4 regions of the Cupriavidus sp. SW-Y-13 genome follow, and region 2 is predicted to be linked to each of the others. Evidence: predicted binding sites of a transcription regulator. Region 2 holds the regulator's gene; each other region holds the start of a gene.
The links. The regulator FNR, encoded in region 2, switches genes on or off when oxygen is low (the NO sensors DNR and NnrR bind a similar motif). The targets are predictions, from matches to a motif close to TTGATNNNNATCAA.

Region 1 (5,438 bases), on a different contig from region 2:
GCACCGTCAGGCAGCGCAAGATGCGCGACATGTGAAGGTCGTCGTCAAGGATGGCGTGGTTACCCTGTCGGGGCATGTCACGTCGCTGGCCGAACGTCAGGCGGCGTTCAACGCCGCGTGGAGCGCTCCCGGCGCGACGAAGGTCGTAGACGACATCCGGGTGCTGCCGCAGTAGCGTTGCGTTGGTACGAAGCCCGCGCCATCGGCCAGTCAGATGCGCAGGACTGCGGCGCCAACAAGCCGTCCTGCGCGCATATCTCCCAGCGCCTTGTCCGCATCGCGCAGCGGATAAACCGTGGTGTGCACCTGAATTGGAAGGCTTGCGGCCACGTTCATGAGCCCCACACCATCTTCGCGCGTGAGGTTGGCAACGGATACGATGCGCCGCTCTTCCCAAAGGTGCCGATACGGAAACGACGGAATATCGCTCATGTGGATGCCGCCGCATACGACCACGCCTCCCTTGTCCGTGGCTCCCAGTGCAGCGGGTACCAGCGAGCCGTCCGGTGCAAAGATCAGGGCGGCGTCCAGCAAGGCTGGTGGCGGGTCCAGGCTGCTGCCTGCCCACACCGCGCCGACTTGAGTGGCCAGCGCCTGCGCCGAAGTATCGCCGGGTCTTGTCATGGCATAGACCGTGCGGCCCTGCGCCACGGCGATCTGCGTGACAATGTGCGCGGCCGCGCCAAAGCCGTAGATGCCAAGGCGCTGCGCGTCTCCAGCCATGCGCAGCGTGCGGTAGCCGATCAGGCCGGCGCACAGCAATGGCGCGGCCTGCGTGTCATCGTAGGTGTCTGGAATCGGGAAGCAATAACGCGCGTCTGCCAGCACGTATTCCGCGTAGCCGCCGTCGCAGGTGTAGCCGTGGAACAGCGGCGCGTCGCACAGGTTCTCGCGCCCGCTGGCGCAGAAGCGACAGACGCCGCAGGTATGGCCCAGCCACGGCACGCCCACCCGGTCGCCGAGGGCCACCCCGGCCGCGCCTTCGCCCAGCTTTTCGACGCGACCCACGATCTCGTGGCCTGGGATCAGCGCCGGCTTTGGATGAGAAAGATCTCCGTCGATCACATGCAGGTCCGTGCGGCATACCCCGCAGGCCAGCACGCGGATGCGCACCTGGCCGGCACCTGGCGTGGGCACAGGCACGCGCTGCGCGTCGAGCGTGTGCCCGTCGAAGATCATGGCCTGCATGCTGGCATCCATGTAGCGTTCCTTGTCGTGCTTACCCGCGCAACGGCGGGTTAGATCGATCGTCGCATCCGCTACGCGCTATGACTTGATCTGGCGCAAGTGTCGCAATCCTGCACTGATTACCTTTGACTGTAGTCGGTGCAACAGCGTACGAGGGCATGGCGATGGCTTACAAGACAGTACTGGTGGATCTGGCTGACGATGGGGCGACTCAGGCGCGGCTGGATGCGGCATTTGCCCTGGCGTCTAACGCCAATGGGCGCGTGATCGGACTCAGCGCCACCGGACCGATGCTGGATCCGTATCGCAGCGCGGGCTCGGAGGCAATGCGCTATCAGGCCATGCGTGCCGACATGTTGCGCGGTGTGGAGCAGGCCGGTACGCAGGCGCTCTCCGATGCCTGCGCGCGCCACGGTACGCCGACTGATTACATGCACCTTCTGGTGGAGCAGGATGCCGGCTGGACGCTTGCCGCGCATGGCATGGCCAGCGACATCATCCTGCCCGGCCTGCCGGGCGCGCCCAGCGACCTGCCCGTTTTGATGGCGTCGGCCGCCGAGTATGCGCTGGTGAACGCGGGGAGGCCTTTGCTAGTGGTACCGGCCCAGGCGCGGCTGTCGACGATCAATACCGCCGTGGTGGCGTGGAACGGCAGGCGCGAGGCAGCTCGCGCGCTCAGCGATGCGCTACCGCTGCTAAAACGCGCCAATCGCGTGATCCTCGTGGTGGTGATGGGTAGCAAGGGGCTCTGGCAGCACGGCGACGGAGAACTGCTGCGCTGGCTGGGCACGCACGGTGTCCGTGCGACGCTGGCGGTGGAAGAATCGTCATCGGTCGCCGGTTGCCTGCTGCAGAAGGTGCTGCGGGAATCGGCCGACCTGCTGGTGGCTGGCGGCTACGGACATTCAAGGCTTGGTGAGCTGATGATCGGCGGCACGACCCGCACGTTGCTGAACAACACGCCAGTGCCACTGCTCATTTCCCACTAGGCGGCCGCGCCGCAGAGGCCAGAAGATCAAGCCATGCTCGCCTATCCCAGCATCTTCGTGCATATAGACGCCAGCTCGCGCGCGATGCTCCGCGCGAAGTTGGCCGTGCAAATCGCCATCGCCCAGCGTTGCCGCCTGATAGGCGTTTGTGCCACGTTTGCCGCCGATCCACAGTGGTTCTATCACGTGGGGCACGCCGCCACCGTTCTGCAGGAGGATCGGGCCCGGCGTGAGCGCCAGCACGAAACGCTGCAGCAACGATTCGAGTCGACGGTATGGCGCGAGTCGGCATCTGCGGAATGGCGCAGCCTGCATGGCGACCCGGTGCGTCAGACGCTCAGGGAAGTCAAGGAGGCCGGACTCCTGGTGGTTGGGCAAATCGATGCCAGTGAACCCGAGACCGTGGTGGCGCCACAGTTTCTCGAATCGATCATTCTGGAGTCCGGTCGGCCCGTCCTGGTGGTGCCCTACGCTGGGCCGGCGCTGACCGTGGGCCGCCGCGCGCTGGTGGCGTGGGATGGCGGCAAGGAATGCGCCCGTGCCCTGCACGATGCATTGCCGCTGCTGGCAGGTGGCACGGTGCACCTGCTCCATGCCAATCCGACCCAGCACGTCACACGCGCCGATGCGGCGCCACTTGAAGTCGCGTGCCGTGTGCTGCGCGATGTGGGCGCCGACGTCAGCACCGAGTGCGAACCCGGTACGAGCGATGCTGCCATAGGCGACCTGATATTGTCGCGCGCCGCCGATGTGCAAGCCGACCTGCTGGTCATGGGCGCGTACGGGCACGGACGCTTCCGCGAACTCGTGCTTGGCGGCGTGACCAAGACCATCCTTACTTCGATGACAATCCCCGTGCTGCTGGCACACTGAGACGAGCCACGCTACGTTTGCGAATCTGCTGGCTCCTCGGGGTTCCAAAGGACGCGGGCAGCGTCGGCACGCGCATCGCTAGCGTGCGAACAGAGCCGGGATTGTGGATTGCTCGAGCAGGGTGCTGGCGATGCCTCCCAGCTTGCCGACTGCTTTGTCGCTTGCCGGCGCGCCGCAAACCAGCAAGTCGGTGCGGGCCGTCCGCGCGGTGGCCAGCAAGGCGTTGCCTGGTGACGCATGTGCATCGCCCCTAAGTCCGATCAGACAGGCGCGAACGCCCCGCCGCGCCAGCCACGTCAGCGCGTAGCTGGCCGGCGCCAGATTGGTGTGGCGGTGTCGGGAGACGGGGATGCAGCAAACAAGCGCGACATGCTGCGCGCGGCGCAGGAGCGGCAGCGCGTCGCGCATCGCACGCGCCGATTCGCGCGTGCCACTCCACGCCACCATCACGCGCGGATAGGGCCACGCCTGCGTGGGGGCGGCGTCGTGCGTCCGTGGAATAACAAGAACCGGTGGTCCGGCCTCCAGGATCGTGCCTTCGGCAAAAGGGGGTGTGTCAACCAGGCGATGGGCCTCGCCAGCGCACGGCTGGCTGACGATGATCAAGTCAGCCAGGCGGCCTTCGCATTGCATGGCTTCCAGTGACGTGCCTTCTCCCACGCGCCAGTCCACGGCAATGGGGGCGCCTGCCGTCGCGGTTTCGAAGGCCACGCGGCTAGATTCGCAATCGGCAAAAAACGCCGCGTCGGGCGTCAGGCCGCGCTGTGGCAACAGGCCCACAAGCGTTGCAGGCAATGCACAGGCCAGGGCGACGGCGTGGGAGAGCCGGGCCGTGGCGTGCGTTGACGCATCCACGTGGACCACGATAGCTGAGATCTCCATCCGCACCCTCGCCAGTGCCTCGACATTGGGCACGCGTCAAATCTATGTCATGACGTGGGAGAACCGTTGCGAAAAGTCAAACGAGAGCGGACTGAGTCGATCGATCAAAGCCGTTGCGGCAGATCAAGTGCGATGGGTTTAGGCGTCCTAATCTCGAAAGCACGATGACCCAAGCGGAGTCCCGATCATGTACGAAAGAATCCTGGTGGCGGTGGATGGTGGCGATTCGGCGGACTTGGCAATGTCGCAGGCCATCGGCATGGCGCGCGTATGCCAGGCTGCGATCAAACTGCTGTACGTGGTTGACGATAGCGAATTGTTCGATGCCGCGGGTACGACTGATACCGCCAAGGTGCTGAGCCAGCTTGTGCGGGGTGGCGAACGGGCCTTGGACCTGGCCGCCGAGCGATGCTCTCACGCCGACGTTACCTGTATCAAGGAACTCGTGGAGCGTCCCCTTGGCCGCGGCAACATCTCGGAGACCATTGTCGAGCGTGCAAACTCCTGGCCAGCCGACCTGATCGTTATGGGTACGCATGGGCATCGCGGCTTGCGGCGGGCCATCATGGGTAGCGTGTCCGAAGGCGTGCTGGCGCAGACCAACAAGCCCGTGCTGCTGATTCGCGCGCCGGCCAGCACACAGCCGCCACACCTCGCAGGTAAGTCGAATGACAGGTACTAGGGCGGTGATTCTCCGGGAAACAGGTTCGCCTCGATGGCGTAGCGCACCAGCGCGGCGTCGCTGCGAAGCTGGAGTTTATCCAGCAGTCGCATCTTGTAGGTGCTGATGGTTTTCGCGCTCACGCACAGGGCCTCGGCGATTTCCGTCAGCGATTCGCCATTGACGATGCGCCGGTACACCTCCAGCTCGCGGTCGGACAGGCTGGCATGCGGTGCATCGGTTTGCTCCTGCACGCCGAGCGCCAGCTTTTCCGCCATCTCGGGGCTGACATAGGTGCCGCCCGTGGCCACCTTGCGCAACGCCGCGATCAGGTCATTGGCGGCGCTGTCCTTGGTCAGGTATCCGGCCGCGCCAGCCCGGAATGCGCGTACCACATACTGCTCCTCGGCATGCATGGTCAACACCAGCACCCGGCTGGCCGGATACTCGGTGCGGACATGCCGCACCAACTCAAGTCCGCTACGTCCGGGCATCGACAGGTCCAGCAGAATCACGTCGGGCGTGGTCTCGCGTAACACCTGCGGCACTTCGGAACCTTTGGCGGCCTCGCCCACGACTTCGACGTCGTCCTCGCGCTCGAGAATATGGCGCAAGCCGTTGCGTACCACGGCATGATCGTCGGCAATGACTACCCGTATCATCGTCTTACTCCGCTTCCGTGACGTGCACGGGAAAGCGCAGACAGAGCTCGAATCCCTGTCCCGGCGCGTGCGTCAGTACCAGCGAGCCACCCAGCAGGCGGGTTCGTTCGCGGATGCCGAGCAGTCCGAAGGAGCGGCGCGTGCTGTCGCGCGGCGCGCCGTCCCAGCCATTGCCGTTGTCCC
Region 2 (5,438 bases):
GGCACCGGAGGATCTGGTGGGCAAGACCGAGGAGGACGCGATGGTGGCGTACCTGCAGGGTCTGGGCCTGAACCGCCGCAATGTGCGCGTGGAAGCGGCGCCGAAGGAGTGAAGCCATGGTGATCATCACTGCCATTGCCACTGTCATTTCGATGGTGACATTTCTGGCCATCTGCTGGTGGGCATGGTCGGCGGGGCGCAAGGGCGCCAACGAGGAATCGGCGATGCTGCCCTTTGCCTTGCCTGACGAAGATAACAATCCAAGGCGGAATTCGTAACCATGAGCGATTTCATCTCCGATATCTGGGGCCACTACATTGCGGCCATCGCGCTGATCGGCATTGCCTGGTGCGTCTGGCTGCTGTTCTCCCAGCGCAAGATGCCAAAGGGCGTCAGCACCTCCGACGACACGGGCCACGTGTGGGATGACGACCTGCGCGAGCTGAACAATCCGCTGCCGCGCTGGTGGATGTGGATGTTCCTGTTGGCCTGCGTGTTCGGACTGGGCTATCTGATCCTCTTTCCGGGACTGGGCGCCTATCCTGGCGTGCTGAAGACCTCGTCCCAAGTGGAGCTGGCCGCGCACCGCGAGGCCGCCGAGCGCATGCAGCATCAGATCTACGCCAAGTACCTGAAGATGGATGTCAAGCAGGTGGCGGCCGACCCCGAGGCGCGCGAGATCGGCCAGCGACTGTTCCTCAACTATTGCGCGCAGTGCCATGGATCCGATGCGCGTGGCAGCCGCGGCTTTCCCAACCTGACCGACAACGACTGGTTGTATGGCGGTGAGCCCGACACCATCCAGCAATCGATCACCAAGGGGCGCAATGGCGTGATGCCTCCGCTGACTGGCGTCATCGACGCAAAGCTGGCTGGCGATACCGCGCAGTATGTGCGCTCGCTGTCCGGGCTGGCCTACGACCCGATCCGGGCATCGCGCGGCGAAAGCACGTTCAAGTCGACCTGCGCGGCGTGCCACGGTGGCACAGGCAAAGGCAACCAGGCATTGGGCGCGCCGAACCTGTCCGATAACGTCTGGCTGTACAGCAGTTCGGAAGGCGCGATCGTCGAAGCCATCCTGAAGGGCCACAACGGCCACATGCCAGCGCACGAAGAAATCCTGACGCCGGAGCGTATCCGGATGCTGACTGCCTACGTGTGGGGACTCTCCAGTACCTCCAGCGCTGCGGCCGGAGCAGCCGGGCAATGACAAACCGCCCCGGCCAGCGACGGCGCTGACCGGGGCATTAGGGCTAGTCCCATGAATGCGCCCCTGAAATCCCCTCCTGAAGGATCCGAGGTCTCAGAGACTCGGGGATGGCGCCCCGCGCCACCGCCCAAGACCGCTAACGATGCAACGGAAGAAGCGTTGTACGAAGTGCGCCGCAAGATCTACCCGCGCTCGGTGAAAGGCGCGTTTTCGAGCTGGCGCGTATGGCTCGTCATCCTGACGCAACTGGTCTACTACGGTGCGCCCTGGCTGCGATGGAACGACCGGCAGGCTGTTCTGTTCGACCTCGGAGCACGCAAGTTCTACATTTTCGGTCTTGTGCTCTGGCCGCAGGACGTGATCTATCTCGCCGTGCTCCTGGTCATTTCGGCACTGGCACTTTTTCTGTTCACCGCCATCGCCGGCCGGCTCTTCTGTGGCTACGCTTGTCCTCAGACGGTCTACACCGAAATATTCATGTGGATCGAGCGGCGTGTGGAAGGTGATCGCATCGCGCGCATCCGGCTCGATGGCGATCCATGGAGTTTGCGCAAGTTCAGGATCAAGACGACGAAGCATACGCTCTGGATCCTGATCGCCCTCTGGACCGGCTTCACATTCATCGGCTATTTCGCGCCGATCCGGGAGCTTGGCAGCGAGATACTGCAGTGGTCACTGGGGCCGTGGCAGGCATTCTGGATGCTGTTCTATGCGTTCGCTACCTGGGGCGCCGCCGGCTTCATGCGTGAGCAGGTCTGCAAGTACATGTGTCCGTATGCGCGTTTCCAGAGCGTGATGGTGGACCGCGACACCTTTGTGGTGACCTATGACGTGGGGCGTGGTGAGCCGCGCGGCGGCCGCTCGCGGAAGCTGGATCACCGTGCCGCCGGCCTGGGCGACTGCGTGGACTGCAGCATCTGCGTGCAGGTGTGCCCGACGGGGATCGATATCCGGGACGGCCTCCAGTACGAATGCATTGGATGCGGAGCTTGTATCGACGCCTGCAATCAGGTCATGGACAAGCTGGAGTACCCGCGCGGGCTGATCCGGTACACCTCCGAGAATGCCATGCGATCGGCGTTGTCCATTGCCGAGGCCCGCAAGCGGCTGGTGCGGCCTCGCACCATGATCTACATGGTGATCTGGCTGGCACTGATGGGTGGCTTTGCCGCGTCGCTGGCGATGCGCACGCCGCTGAAGGTCGACATCATTCGAGACCGTGGAGCGCTTGGTCGCGAGGTGGATGGACGCTGGGTCGAGAACGTGTACCGGTTGCAGTTGATCAATGCCACCGAGTCACCAGTGACAATCGATGTGAAGGTAGATGGCTACGATATGAAAGGGCTCACCGTCGAGTATGACCAGACGGCCAGCACTCTAGATCCCACGTCGAACCGGCTGTTGCCAATTCGCATCCGTGTGCCGATCGAAGACGCCAGGCAAGGTACCCACAAGATCGACGTGACGGTCACGGCGGAAACCGAGTCGCAACGCCGGTCGCAGATCCGTCAGAGCACAAGCTTTATCGTTCCCCGCAACTTGTAAGAGGAGATGCAATGGCTCAGCGCCCCCAACAGCCTCCCCATGCCGTTCGACCCTGGTACAAGGAGCCGTGGCCGTGGATCTTGATGGCCGGCCCGATGCTGGCGATGGTGGGTTGTGGTATCACGATCTGGCTGGCCAGCACACATGCGGACGTCCCTGTGCGCGATGCCACCCGCCATGGACTGGTCGTCGAGAAAGCCGATGTCGGAAGCGCCACGGAACAAGGGAGTCATCCATGAGGTTGCGCTGGCTGATGTGGGTACTGTGGCCAGCGTTTCTGATGGGTGGCGCGGCTACGGCGGTAGTGTTTTCCGTTGTCGACCCGGGAGACATCAGTTTCTTCGGCCAACCGGTGGAGGCTTCGAGGCAGGCGATCTACACCGTGGGCTTTCTGCTGGCGTGGCTGTTCTGCGCACTGTCCAGCGGTCTCACGCTTTACACGATGCCGGGCAGGCTCAGCGATACCGATGAACTCGAATAGCAATTTCGCAAAAAAAGCCGCAACAGCGTGATGCTGTGCGGCTCTGGTCTTGCAGCAGGATGGCGCCTAGCAGGAGCGACTATAGACCTGCTTGATGCCAGCCATGTCGATGATCTTCACATGCCGTTGACGAATTTGGATCAGGCCAGCTTCCGCGAACCGGGAGAACAGGCGGCTGACGGTTTCGAGCTTGAGGCCGAGATAGCTGCCGATTTCCTCGCGGCTCATGCGCAGCACGAACTCCGTGGAGGAATAACCGCGTGCGGAGAGGCGCTCGGACATATTGACGAGGAAGGCGGCGAGTCTCTCTTCGGCACGCATCGAGCCAAGCGTGATCAGCATGACCTGGTCCTGCGAGATCTCCTTGCTCATAAGTCGCAGGAACTGACCTTGCAGCGAAGGCAGATGATTCGACAGCGATTGCAGATCGTCGAACCGCACGACGCAGACTTCAGCGTCCTCGAGGGCGGTCGCATCCGATGCATGTTGCATCTCGCCGAGTCCATCGAGGCCGATGACTTCTCCCGGAAGATGGAAGCCGGTAATTTGAGTACGCCCATCCTCCATGGTGACGTGGGTTTTCAGCGTGCCGAAACGAATGGCGTAGACCGCGGAGAGCGGTTCACCCATTCGATACAGCGTTTCGCCCTTGTGGACACGCACGCGCTCCTGCACGAGAGTGTCCATTTTTACGAGGTCCTGCTGCGACATGCCCACGGGCAGGCAGAGTTGGCCCATGGCACACGTGGAGCAGCGTGGCGACATCTCGGTAACGGGGATGGAAGTCAGCAATTGAAGTGCTCGTTTGAATGCGCTTGCAGCGAGGGCGCGATGCATGCATTTTACAGCGTCGAGTGACGCGGAAGCGAGGAACAGTTGCCATTTGGCGTGCTTTTAAGCGTTTTTCTGATTGCCCTGTTTGGCGGTGTGCATTGCGCGGCGATGTGTGGAGGAATTGCTATTGCAGTCGAACAAAATCCGCAGCAAGTGCAACAGACGGTCTCGTTCTTGCACCGTTCTAGACGGCACTGGTGGATGTCGATTTGCGTCATGCATGCGGGCCGGGTGACGACGTACATGTTGCTCGGCGCATTGGCCGGTGCAGTGGGTGCGGCGGCGTGGGCGCACGACTATCTGCCATTGCAGCGATGGCTGTTCGGCGTGGGGAGCCTGTTGCTGATCATGGCCGGATTGTGGTTGCTTTTCGGCTGGCAGATGCGCATGGGTGCCGTGGAACGTTTTGTCGCGCGGATCGCTTCGCACGTCGCCAAGCTCTTGCGGCACGTTCGATCGACTCAGGGGTTGCATGGCGGTCCTGCCGCAGTGCCGTCAGCGATGCACCGATTCGGCATGGGTCTTGTATGGGGTATGGTGCCCTGCGGAATGATCTATAGTGCGCTCGGCTTGGCGCTGCTGGCGGGCAATGCTTCGTCGGGCGCACTCGTCATGGGAGCCTTCGGACTAGGTACTTTGCCGAATCTGCTGGTGATCTCGGGGTTATCCGGTTACCTGCGGCAGTGGTCGCGCAAGCGGTGGGTTCGCACCGTTTCAGCTTTGCTCGTGGCGGGTTTCGGGTTGCTGGGGGTGGCCCGGGCCGTATGGCTTCCGGAGACGCTTGCGCACGCCGGATTCTGCGTGGTGTTCTGAATCGGCCACAGCCCCGGGTTGCGGTATCCGGCGGTAATGCCATACAATCGCGAGAACCACGGTATCGCGCCGCGTCATGCACGAGGCGTCGCCGGGGCGGTTTCTCTCATCAGGGATGCCCGCCCAGGGTTTCTGGCCATGCAGTTGCATGCCGGAACCATCCCCACAGTCCATCCGGTTCAAAAGATCTGGTTAAAAGGCCGACGGCGGTGTGGAAGGTGACGCCGGGTCAGGGCGAAGTTTCCTGAGCCGATATCCGATTGTTTCTTGCCGTCTTGGTCATGCGTTGGCCCAGGCGAATGTCCGCCCCGAAGGGGAGGCGCGACGCAAGAGGTCCGTCGACCGGTGATGGCTGCCGGCCCTGGACGATCTCCTGCCGGACAGTCCCGGCAATTCGATGCAAAGAACGAGGTGCACGGCGGCGCTGAAACCAGCGTGGACCGTCTGCGCGACGAGATGGCGATGGCTTTGGCCTCGCTGTATCTGCAATCTCCAGTGCCCCGGGATTCGTCCGGGGGCAGGTGCAAAGACAGGCTGCACACAATCACATGAATA
Region 3 (5,438 bases), 1.4 Mb from region 2:
GATGCCACGCCGCCGCGTGCGCGTCGTCGTCGTTTCGATTCGATGTTCCTGCGGGTCTTCTTCGTGATGACCGCGATCATGCTCGGCGTGCATGTGCTGGGCGTCACCGTGATCGAGAGCCTGTTCCCGCGTCCCGGCTCCGAACGCTACATGGAGCGCATGCGTCGCGCAGTGGCCGAGGCGGAAGCCAATGGCACGCTGACGACGGATGGCGTGCCGAAGCATCCGCTCGAAGGCATCTTCGCGCCGCCGGGTGGTCCGGGCTTCCTCGATTACGGTCCGGGTTTCGGTCCGCCGTTCGATCCCCATTTCGGGCCCGGTCCGCAAGGTGGTTTCGGGGGCCGCTTCGGCGGTCCACGCGGCAACGAGCCGTTCGATTTCGATGGGCCGCCATTGCATCTGGACGCATTCCGCACACCCAAGCCGGGCGAGCGCATGCCCGGTCCGCCGCAGGGTTTCCACATCCGCGGTATCTGGCCACCGCATCTTGGCCTGCTGTTCCAGCTCGCCGCGATTTTGATCGCTTCGTGGGTCGGGGCGCGGCTGCTGGCACGACCGGTGCAGCAACTGGCGAGTGGTGCGAATCGGCTGGCGCAGGATGTCCACGCGCCACCGCTCGATGAAGAACGCGGACCCGCCGAAGCACGCGATGCCACGCGCGCGCTGAACCTGATGCAGCAACGCATCCGCACGCAACTGGCCCAGCAATCGCGCTTTCTGGCTGCGGTGTCGCACGATTTGCGCACGCCGCTGACGCGCATGAGCCTGCGCATCGAACGCATCGAAAGCAATGACGTGCGATATCGCTTGCGTCAGGATCTGACCGAGATGAACGGGCTGATCGATGCCACGTTGTACTACCTGCGCGAGCGCGATGGTGCAACGGGCCCACGTCAGCGCGTGGATGTGCAGGCGCTGGTGCAGGCGGTGGTCGACGATGCGCAGGAGATCGGGCAGGACGTGCGACTCTCGGGCGAGGCCGCGCCGATGCTCGCCTATCCCGCAGAACTGCGCCGCGCGGTGGTGAACCTCGTGGAGAATGCGCATCGCTATGGCGGCGCCGCGCATATCGTGCTGGCCGATAGTCCGGAACGGGTCACGATCGACGTATGCGATAACGGTCCCGGCATTCCACCCGCCGAGTTGTCGCGCGTGCTCGAACCGTTCTATCGCGTGGAATCGTCACGCAGCCGCGCCACGGGCGGCGTGGGCATGGGGCTGTCGATCGCGCACGACATCGTGACCCGCCACGGCGGCGAGTTGAAGTTGTCGAACCGGACCGAAGGCGGCCTGCGTGTCAGCATCACGCTGCCGCGCGTATAACGCCGCAGCGGGAAATAATCAGGCCCGCTGCGGCAGGCCGCTCTTGCCGATGGCCGCGAGTTGCACGTATTGCGAGCCACGCAGCCCGCGCGTGAAATCGAGCGTGAAGTCGCCCACGTCGATACGTGCCTGCAAGGCGCGTCGCAACTCGGCCGGGCCCGGTGCTTTCATACCCGTGGCGGCGCGCGTCAGCCACGCGGCGCCGATGTATCCCGCGAGCGTGGCAGGCGAGGGCGGCTCGTCGAGATACTGCTTCATGCGCGCGACGTGCTCCTTGACCACACGCAGCGTGGATTCCTGCGGCCCCGGCGCGATCTGCGTTACCACCATGCCGCCGGCGTAGCTAGCGCCCAGAATCTCGCGCGCGGATGACGGGCTGACCGCAGACAATCCCACCAGAAAGCCAAACCAGTTCTGCGCGGCGAGCGCGCGGCCAAGGCTGCCGTACGCGAGGGTATCGCCCGCCACGATCACCGCGCCGGGACGTGCGGCGGCGATGCGGCGCGCGCTGTCCTCGATGTTGCTACCCAGCGGCACCGCGCGCGTGGCGATGTCCTTCTCCAGGCGTGCCAGCCACGGCGTACCGGTGCCCAAGGCACCGGCCGCGAAGTCCGGCGACACGGCCAGTGCGATGTTGCGCAATCCGTAACTGTGCAACTGGCGCACGGCGGCATCGACCTCGGCCTGATAGTCGGCACGTGTGAACCAGATGTTCTCGGCGGTCATGGCCAGTCCGGACAACGGCGCAACGAGTTGCACGCCGCGCCGCGTCAGTTCCGAGGCATTCGCCAGCGATGGCAACAGGGCGTCTCCTGTGCCGAACAGCACGTCCGCACGTTCGTTATCGGCCAATGCCACGGCTTGCGCGATGGCATGGCGCGGATTCGGATCGGCATCCCGGATGACATGCACGATGCGTGGCGCGCCCGGCGTCGCCGCGGCATTGAACGCATCGAACAGGACCTTGGCCCCGGCCAGGTAGTCACGCGCGAGATCGGCCTGCGGTCCGATGCGATCGACCAGATGCCCGACCACCAGTTGGCGCCTTGCCACGGGTGTGGCGGGTTGCGCCATTGCATTGGGCAGCAGGGCTGCGGTGGACAACGCGCCAAGTGCGAGTAAGGTGCGACGCCGGGCCGTGATCGCTGGTTCGGGTTCGGGCGGGCGCGACGACATCGACTGCGGCAAGGCTGGGCGCATGGCAGCGGGAGCAAATGAGAGTGGGGGATGGGCCACGAGACATCGAGGCCGGGGCCGAGACTATCGGCCGTTGATGACGCTTGCGTGACTTTTTCCCGACAGAAGTCCCCACCTATTCGGGGGTGGCCGGCGCAGCCGGTCCGTTGTTTTGATTGGCGTCAAAGTTGATAGGGATTGGCGGGCATAGCATCGGTCGGTTAGCCGTGCCTTTACCGAGAACTCGAAAATGTCCGCCCCCACCTCTGCCTCAAACTCCACCAGTCATTCCAACAGCACTGCCTTCGATCGTCGCGCGCTCGCCGACTTCCGCAGCCTGGCCGGTCGCATCGACGGTAACGGTCCCCGCTATACCTCATATCCCACTGCCGACCGCTTCCATGCTGAAGTGGGTGACGCCGGCTATCTGCGCGCGCTCGACGCCTGCCGCGCCGATGCCCCGGCGCCGTTGTCGCTATATCTGCACATCCCGTTCTGCGAGAACATCTGCTACTACTGCGGTTGCAACAAGATCATTACGAAGGATCACAGCCGCAGCGCGCGCTACGTGGACTACCTGGCGCGCGAGATGGCGATGGTGGCCGCGCGTCTCGGCGAACGGCGCGGCGTCATGCAATCGCACTGGGGCGGCGGTACGCCGACCTTCCTCGATCCTGCCGAAATGCGCGCCGTGATGGCTGCCTTGCATCGACACTTCGAACTGCTGCCCGAAGGCGAGCACTCGATCGAAATCGATCCGCGCCGTGTGACAGACGACCGCATGGCGCTGCTCGCGGAACTGGGGTTCAACCGCATCAGTCTTGGGGTGCAAGATTTCGATCCCGAAGTGCAGCAGGCCATCCATCGGGTGCAGTCTTTCGAGGAAACGCGCGATGTGGTGCTGGCGGCGCGGCGGTTGGGATTCCAGTCTGTCAGCATGGACCTGATCTATGGGCTGCCACACCAGACCACCGCGCGCTTCAACGCCACGGTCGACCGTACCCTCGAGCTGCGCCCCGACCGGCTGTCCGTTTACAGCTACGCGCATCTGCCACATGTCTTCAAACCGCAACGCCGCATTGACCAAAATGCACTGCCGCCAGCCGGCGAAAAGCTCGATATCCTCGTGTCGACCATCGAACGGCTGACCGCTGCCGGCTATGTCTATATCGGCATGGACCATTTCGCGTTGCCCGGAGATGACCTCGCCGTCGCCCAGCGGGAAGGGCGGCTGCAGCGCAATTTCCAGGGCTACGCCACGCACGCGGGCTATGACCAGCTTGGGCTCGGTGTGTCGGCCATCGGTGCGGTGGCGGGGCACTACGTGCAGAATGCCCGGACCACCGACGACTACTACGCCGCGCTGGACGCGGGCCGCCTGCCGATCGTGCGCGGCTTCGAGACGTCGGCCGAGGACCATCTGCGCCGCAAGATCATCGGCGCGCTGATGTGCAACGGCACGCTCGACATTGCCGCAATCGAGGCCGAGCACGATATCGACTTCGCCACGAAGTTCGCGGACGAGTTGGCCGAACTCGACCGGCTGGCCGTGGACAACCTGGTGCGCCGCACACCGAACCGTATCGACATCACCACACTGGGCCGCCTGCTGGTGCGCCGCGTGGCCATGGTGTTCGACCAGTATCTGCGGCAGGACGCCTGGCGACCCCAACCCGCGCTGGCTGCGAACGATGCCAAGGCCGTTCCGATCCAGCGCTATTCGCGCGTGGTCTGAGTCCTCGTCAGCAAAAACCAGAAAACAAAAAAGCCCGCGAACTGCTTCGCGGGCTTTTTGCCTGGCCGTTGCGCCGGGTTACTTGGCGGCGTTCGCCATGTAGTCCGATGCGGCGATCACGTCTGCGTCGGGGCCGGCATAACCACCCTTCGGCGGCATGATGCCCTTGCCTTTGAGCGCGTAGTTGTGCACGACATCCATGCCTTCCTTGAGTCGCGGCGCCCAGGCGGCCTTGTCGCCGAACTTGGGAGCACCCGCGACGCCGGCGGCATGGCAGGCCGCGCAGACTTGCTCGTAGACCTTCTTGCCGACTTCGGCCGAAGCTGCGGCCGGGGCAGCCGGAGCGGCAGCGGCGGCAGGAGCGGGGGCCGGGGCTGCTGCTGCAGGTGCGGCGGGAGCAGGTGCGGCGGCGGCAGGGGCTTCGGGAGCCGATGCGGCGGCTTGCGCGGGCGCGCCCTGAGCCGGTGCGGCGGGTTCCGGGAACTTGGCGCCGCCAGCGTCGGCCATGTAGACCACCGCGCGAGCCAGTTCGTAGTCGCTGAAATCGTCCGGCGACGTACCGGCACGCGGAGGCATGGCGCCCTTGCCGTTGACCACGGCCTTCATCAGGCCGTCGAAGCCTTGCCCGATGCGCGCGGTCCAGTCGCCGGCCACGCCGAACTTCGGTGCGCCAGCAGCGCCGGTGGCGTGGCAGGCTGCGCAGACTTCCTTGTAGACCTGTTCGCCCGTCTTGAAGACGCGCGGCGCGCTGGGGTCCTTGATCTCCAGCGACGCGACCGGGGCAATGCGGGTGTTGACCGCTTCCGCAGTCTGGGTCGAGCCAGCGCCCTCAAGGGTGCCATGGCCCACAAAATTCACTAACAGGATGATGACGATGATCGGCACCAGGAAGGCGGCGATCACAACAGCGACTAGTTGCTTGGGTGTCTTGATTGGCGACTCGTGGTGGTCGTTTTCTTGATGGACGTCACTCATACAGAACTCTCGATTTTGCGGGAAACCGTTTGCACAGCTCGTTGGGGGCGGCTTGCTTGTCTGGACCCTGTTTCGGGGGTGAATCTGTCGGCTATCGCGCCCGGGGCCATCTCCTGCCCCGCTACGTCTCTGTTACGACGCAAATAGCTGCCGATTATAGACCCAAGACCTTGGCGCAGGTGTCAAAAGCGGCGATTCAGAGACCCGTGATAACCCCTCCCCCGACACC
Region 4 (5,438 bases), 1.1 Mb from region 2:
CCCGCGCTGGGCCAGTGCTGCGGCGGCGTGGTGAAACTCGCGTTCGAGGTGCTCGGCACAGCGGATCTGGCGTGGCTCGACGCGCTCGAAGCATCCTTCGCCGAAGGGAAGTCGCTGCAACGGACCGTGGCACTGTCCGGCGACGTTACCGTGTCGGAAAGCCGCGCACTGCTGCCATCAGTGACGCTGCATGCCGACGATACGTGGATCGACACGCTCGTGCCCTCGCCCATGCACGTGGTGCTGTTCGGCGCGGGTCACGTGGGCCACGCACTGGTCAAGGTGCTCGCCACGCTGCCGTGTACCGTGCATTGGGTGGATGAGCGCGACACGCTGTTTCCGGGCGGCCTGCCCGACAACGTCGAGGCGGAAGCCACCGACTCACCGGAAACCGTGGTGGATCAAGCACCTGCCGGCACGTATTTCCTGGTCATGACGCACAGCCATGCGCTCGATCAGAGCCTGTGCGAGCGGATCTTCCGTCGCAACGACTTTGCGTACTTCGGACTGATCGGCTCGAAAACCAAGCGTGCCAAGTTCGAGCACCGCATGGTGGAGCACGGTATCGACCCCGCGCGCTTCCCCGAAATGACATGCCCGATGGGTGTGTCAGGCATCACAGACAAGGCACCGGCTATGATTGCGGTAGCCATCGTCGCCCAGCTGCTTCAGGTTCGCGACCAGCGCATTGCTGCGCTGTCCGCTCACCGGCTGGAGGCGATGCATCCGTAACAAGACGGCCGCGATCCGGCCGTCGTCATAGAAAAATGAGGCCCCATGACCATTGATGCCGCGCTGGCGGACAAGATCCGCCGTACTCCCAAAGCCGAATTGCACGTGCATATCGAAGGCACGCTCGAACCCGAGCGCATCTTCCGGCTGGCCCAGCGCAACAACGTCAAGCTGGCCTATGCCGATGTGGAAGCGTTGCGCGCCGCCTACGCCTTTACGGACTTGCAGTCGTTCCTGGATATCTACTACGCCGGTGCCAGCGTGCTGCTGACCGAGGAAGATTTCTTCGACATGACGATGGACTACGTGAAGCGCGCCGCCGCCGACAACGTGCGCCATGCCGAGATCTTTTTCGATCCGCAAACCCACACCGAACGTGGCGTGCCGATGGGCACCGTGATCGACGGTATTTCCGACGCGCTGGCGCAGGCCAGCACCGAGTACGATTTTTCGAGCAGCCTGATTCTCTGCTTCCTTCGCCATCTTTCCGAGGAAGACGCGTTCGCCACGCTCGAAGCCGCGCTGCCCTACCGCGACCGCTTCGTCGGCGTGGGACTCGATTCGTCCGAGCGTGGCAACCCGCCCGAGAAGTTCGCGCGCGTGTTTGCCCGTGCGAAGGAACTGGGCCTGCGACTCGTGGCACACGCTGGCGAGGAAGGCCCGGCACAGTACGTGACGGATGCCCTGGACATCCTCAAGGTGGAGCGCATCGACCACGGCGTGCGTGCCATCGACGACGACGCACTGGTGCAGCGCCTCGCACGCGAACGCATCGCGCTGACCGTGTGCCCGCTGTCGAACCAGAAGCTGAAGGTGTACCCGGACCTGGCCGATCATTCGCTGAAAAAGCTGCTGGATGCTGGCGTGGCCGTGACGCTGCACTCGGACGATCCTGCGTATTTCGGCGGCTACATGAACGCCAACTGGGAAGCCACGTTCGATGCGCTGCCGCTGGATGCAGCAGACGCCTACAAGCTGGCCCGCAACAGTTTCGAAGCGGCCTTCCTGCCGGACGCGCGGAAAGCCGATTTCCTGGCCGAAGTCGACCACTTCTGGTCGGCCACGCCCACCCACCCGCCTGCAACGGCCAACGTGAACCCCACGACCTGACCGGGCACATACGAAGAATGCCGGCGCCGCGCCCGCTGCAAGATCGCAAGATCCGCGCGGGCGCTGGCTCCGGCCGCCCCTGAGACAAGACGATGACGACGACTGCCCCCTCCTTCCCGAACACCTCCGGCACCCGCGCCGTGCGCGGCCGCATCCTCCATTTCCTGCGCGATCCGCAGTTTCATGAGGATGCCTACGAGTATTGGGAAGACGGCCTGCTGATCGTCACGAACGGCCACATCGCTGCGGCCGGTGCCTACGCAGACCTGTCGCACGACATCCCGGTTGGCGCCGAAGTCATCGATCATCGCGGCAAGCTGATCGTGCCGGGCTTTATCGACACGCACGTCCACTATCCGCAGACCGATATCATCGCGTCGCCGTCGCCGGGCCTGCTGCACTGGCTCGACACGTACACCTTCCCCGAGGAGCGCCGCTTCAGCGACGCCACCTACGCGCGCGGCGTGGCCGACTTCTTCACCGACGAACTGCTGCGCAACGGCACCACGACGGCGATGGTGTGGAGCACCGTGCACGCTGCGTCCGCCGATGCGCTGTTCGCCGCCAGCCAGGCGCGCAACCTGCGCATGATCACCGGCAAGGTGATGATGGACCGCAACTGCCCCGAATTCCTGCGCGACACCGCCGAGACCGGTGCGCGCGATTCGGCGGACCTGATCTCGAAGTGGCATGGCAAGGACCGTCTGGCCTATGCCATCACGCCGCGCTTCGCCCCGACCTCCACCGAGGCCCAACTGGCCGCCTGCGGCGAACTCGCGCGCGCCCATTCGGATGTTTTCATCCAGACTCACGTTGCCGAAAACCGCGACGAAGTGAAATGGGTGGCGGAGCTGTTCCCCGATGCGCGCAGCTACCTCGACGTCTATGACCGCTACAGCCTGCTGCGCCCCGGCGCGTTCTACGGCCACGCGATCTACCTCGACCCCGAGGACCGCGTTCGCCTGGCCGACAGCGGCGCAGCCGTGGCACATTGCCCGACGTCGAACCTGTTCCTGGGCAGCGGCTTCTACGACTTCCACCAATCCGATGCCAATCGCCTCAACGTGACACTGGCCACCGACGTGGGCGGCGGCACGTCGTTCTCGATGTTCCGCACGATGAATGCCGCACACAAGGTGGCGCGCATGGGCGGCTATCACCTGACCGCGCTGCGGATGTTCTACCTGGCCACGCGCGCGGCGGCCGATGCGCTCGGCTGGCAGGACCGCGTGGGCAGTTTCGAGACAGGTTGCGAAGCCGACTTCATCGTGCTGGACCCGGAGGCCACGCCGCTGATCGGACGCCGCAGCAGCCGCTGCGAAACGCTGGAAGAGCAACTGTTCGCGTTCGCCATGCTGGGCGACGACCGCGTGATCGACAACGTCTATGTGATGGGCGAAGCCACCCGCACAATGGCGTCCTGAAAGGTGTCCGAGCGCAAACAACCTTCCGATTCCTGACCAGAAATATCCCTAATAGCCCAAGTGTCTTGATTGGGATCAACACAACAGTCATCAAACCCTTCTAGCCTGTCGGATTCATGCGCCCCTCCGCTTTTGCCGTATAGGATGGGCGCAGCCTCGACTCCGACAAGCCTGACACATCGATGACTGCCCGATCCGACACCCTATCTGCTGCCGACGCCTCGGCCGACGCTGGGGCCAGCAATCCCGGCCAGCCGCATACACGCGGCAACCTTCCCCTGCCCGAACCCATCGCGTTCGAAGCCCCCTTTCCCAATCGCAAGACCATCCGCAGCTGGCTGATCCCGCTCGGGGACCGCAGCACGCCGCGCGCGCTGATGCTGTTCGCGTTCGACTATCTGCTGTTCGCGGCAGTGCTGGCCGGCGTGGTACTGGTGCCGGCATGGTGGGCCAAGGTCGGTCTGGGTGTGCTGGCCGGCCTGATCATCGCCCGCCTGTTCATCATCGGCCATGACGCCTGCCACCAGAGCCTGACCGACAACCGCGGCCTGAACAAATGGCTCGGCCGGCTGACCTTCCTGCCGTCGCTCACGCCGTACAGCCTGTGGGAAGTGGGCCACAACGTGGTCCATCACGGCTATACCAATCTCAAGGGCTTCGACTTCGTGTGGGCGCCCTACTCGCTGGAAGAATTCCGCGCGCTGCCGCGCCGCCGCCGCGTGATGGAGCGGATCTACCGGAATGGATTCGGCGCCGGCCTGTACTACCTCATCGAAATCTGGTGGTTCAAGCTGTTTTTCCCGAGCAAGCGCCAGATGGCAACCCGTCGTGCAATCTTCATGTGGGATTGCGCACTGGTCGCCGCCTTCGGCGCGCTGTGGATCGGTGCGTTGGCAGTGCTGGCGATGGCCACGGAGCAGTCGGTCCTGTTGATGATCGGCACGGGTTTCGTGCTGCCGTTCCTGATCTGGAACACCACGGTCGGCTTCGTCCTGTACGTCCACCACACGCATACGAGCGTGGCGTGGTACGACACCAAGCCGATGTGGTCCAAGGCGCAGCCGTTCGTCTCGACCACGGTCCACCTGCGCTTCGGCATGGGTATCGGCGCCGCGCTGCATCACATCATGGAGCACACCGCGCACCACGTGGACATGAGCGTGCCGCTGTACCGGCTCAAGAAGGCCCAGGCACTGCTCGAACACGCACTGCCGGGCCGCATCATCATCGAGAACTTCTCGTGGCGCTGGTACTTCCGCACGGCGCGCCGCTGCAAACTCTACGATTTCAAGGCACTTTGCTGGACCGATTTCCGCGGTCGCCAGACCAGCGAGAACTCGCCGGTCCCCGTCTGATACGCACCATCTACTGAGAACCGTTCTCAAAAACTAGCATTTACGCCGGATTGGTGGACATCATCCACCGCTCTGGCTACAATGCGGCCTTCCATTGGGGAGTAGCCGCCCTGATCTCACCGCGCCGCGCAATGCGGCATCCGGAAGACAGGGGCGTACGTCAACAGACTTGACTGCCACCGCAGTTATGGCGTGCGCAGCTCTGGACCTTGCGTCCGGCGCCTGGCGAGACCGATGACCATACCTTTCTGGCCGGGCCGGGAAAGGCATGCGTCATTGGCATCTCGCAGATGCGCCTTCGGCCCGGTTATTCGACCTATAAGAAATGGCATCCTCATTCCTCGTCTCCACAGGGATCGTCGCGCTCGCGGAAATGGGCGACAAGACGCAATTGCTTTCGCTCGTCCTCGCAGCACGGTATCGCAAACCCATCCCCATCATTCTCGGCATCCTGATCGCCACACTGGTCAACCACGGTTTTGCCGGGGCACTGGGTGGATGGCTGACCGATGTGCTGGGCGCGAATCTCCTGCGGTGGATCCTGGGCCTGGGCTTTATCGCCATGGCGGCATGGATGCTGATCCCGGACAAGCTGGACGACGCCGAAGACACCAAGCCTGCCAAGACCACGCTCGGCATCCTGGGTACAACCATCGTGGCATTCTTCTTTGCCGAAATGGGCGACAAGACGCAGATCGCCACCGTGGCGCTGGCTGCGCGTTTCCATGGTGAAGTCCTGGCCGTGGTAGCAGGCACGACGCTCGGGATGATGCTCGCCAATGCCCCTGCCGTGCTGCTTGGCGACAAGTTCGCCAAC

Region 1: GA566_RS27450 (universal stress protein) is a predicted target of FNR. The motif match lies at 4,046-4,059, and genes of this name have one in related genera.
Region 3: hemN (oxygen-independent coproporphyrinogen III oxidase) is a predicted target of FNR. The motif match lies at 2,672-2,685, and genes of this name have one in related genera.
Region 4: GA566_RS04250 (fatty acid desaturase) is a predicted target of FNR. The motif match lies at 3,332-3,345, and genes of this name have one in related genera.

What each region holds. Positions count from the first base shown of each region.
Region 1 covers NZ_WHLX01000002.1:2,663,117-2,668,554, forward strand. Annotated here, with positions in the region: gene GA566_RS27425 (BON domain-containing protein) at 1-175, shown strand, start outside; gene GA566_RS27430 (zinc-dependent alcohol dehydrogenase family protein) at 211-1,200, opposite strand; gene GA566_RS27435 (universal stress protein) at 1,353-2,177, shown strand; gene GA566_RS27440 (universal stress protein) at 2,211-3,050, shown strand; gene GA566_RS27445 (universal stress protein) at 3,129-3,932, opposite strand; gene GA566_RS27450 (universal stress protein) at 4,120-4,614, shown strand; gene GA566_RS27455 (response regulator transcription factor) at 4,611-5,255, opposite strand; gene GA566_RS27460 (PAS domain-containing sensor histidine kinase) at 5,260-5,438, opposite strand, start outside.
Region 2 covers NZ_WHLX01000001.1:2,030,396-2,035,833, reverse strand. Annotated here, with positions in the region: gene ccoO (cytochrome-c oxidase, cbb3-type subunit II) at 1-112, shown strand, start outside; gene GA566_RS09075 (CcoQ/FixQ family Cbb3-type cytochrome c oxidase assembly chaperone) at 117-278, shown strand; gene ccoP (cytochrome-c oxidase, cbb3-type subunit III) at 281-1,210, shown strand; gene ccoG (cytochrome c oxidase accessory protein CcoG) at 1,262-2,755, shown strand; gene GA566_RS09060 (FixH family protein) at 2,767-2,994, shown strand; gene GA566_RS09055 (hypothetical protein) at 2,991-3,236, shown strand; gene fnr (fumarate/nitrate reduction transcriptional regulator Fnr) at 3,303-4,028, opposite strand; gene GA566_RS09045 (sulfite exporter TauE/SafE family protein) at 4,113-4,883, shown strand; gene scpB (SMC-Scp complex subunit ScpB) at 5,432-5,438, shown strand, end outside.
Region 3 covers NZ_WHLX01000001.1:3,408,531-3,413,968, reverse strand. Annotated here, with positions in the region: gene GA566_RS15360 (ATP-binding protein) at 1-1,323, shown strand, start outside; gene GA566_RS15355 (ABC transporter substrate-binding protein) at 1,342-2,523, opposite strand; gene hemN (oxygen-independent coproporphyrinogen III oxidase) at 2,750-4,234, shown strand; gene GA566_RS15345 (cytochrome c5 family protein) at 4,313-5,209, opposite strand.
Region 4 covers NZ_WHLX01000001.1:927,528-932,965, reverse strand. Annotated here, with positions in the region: gene xdhC (xanthine dehydrogenase accessory protein XdhC) at 1-732, shown strand, start outside; gene GA566_RS04260 (adenosine deaminase) at 778-1,842, shown strand; gene guaD (guanine deaminase) at 1,935-3,266, shown strand; gene GA566_RS04250 (fatty acid desaturase) at 3,449-4,621, shown strand; yybP-ykoY riboswitch at 4,706-4,879, shown strand; gene GA566_RS04245 (TMEM165/GDT1 family protein) at 4,947-5,438, shown strand, end outside.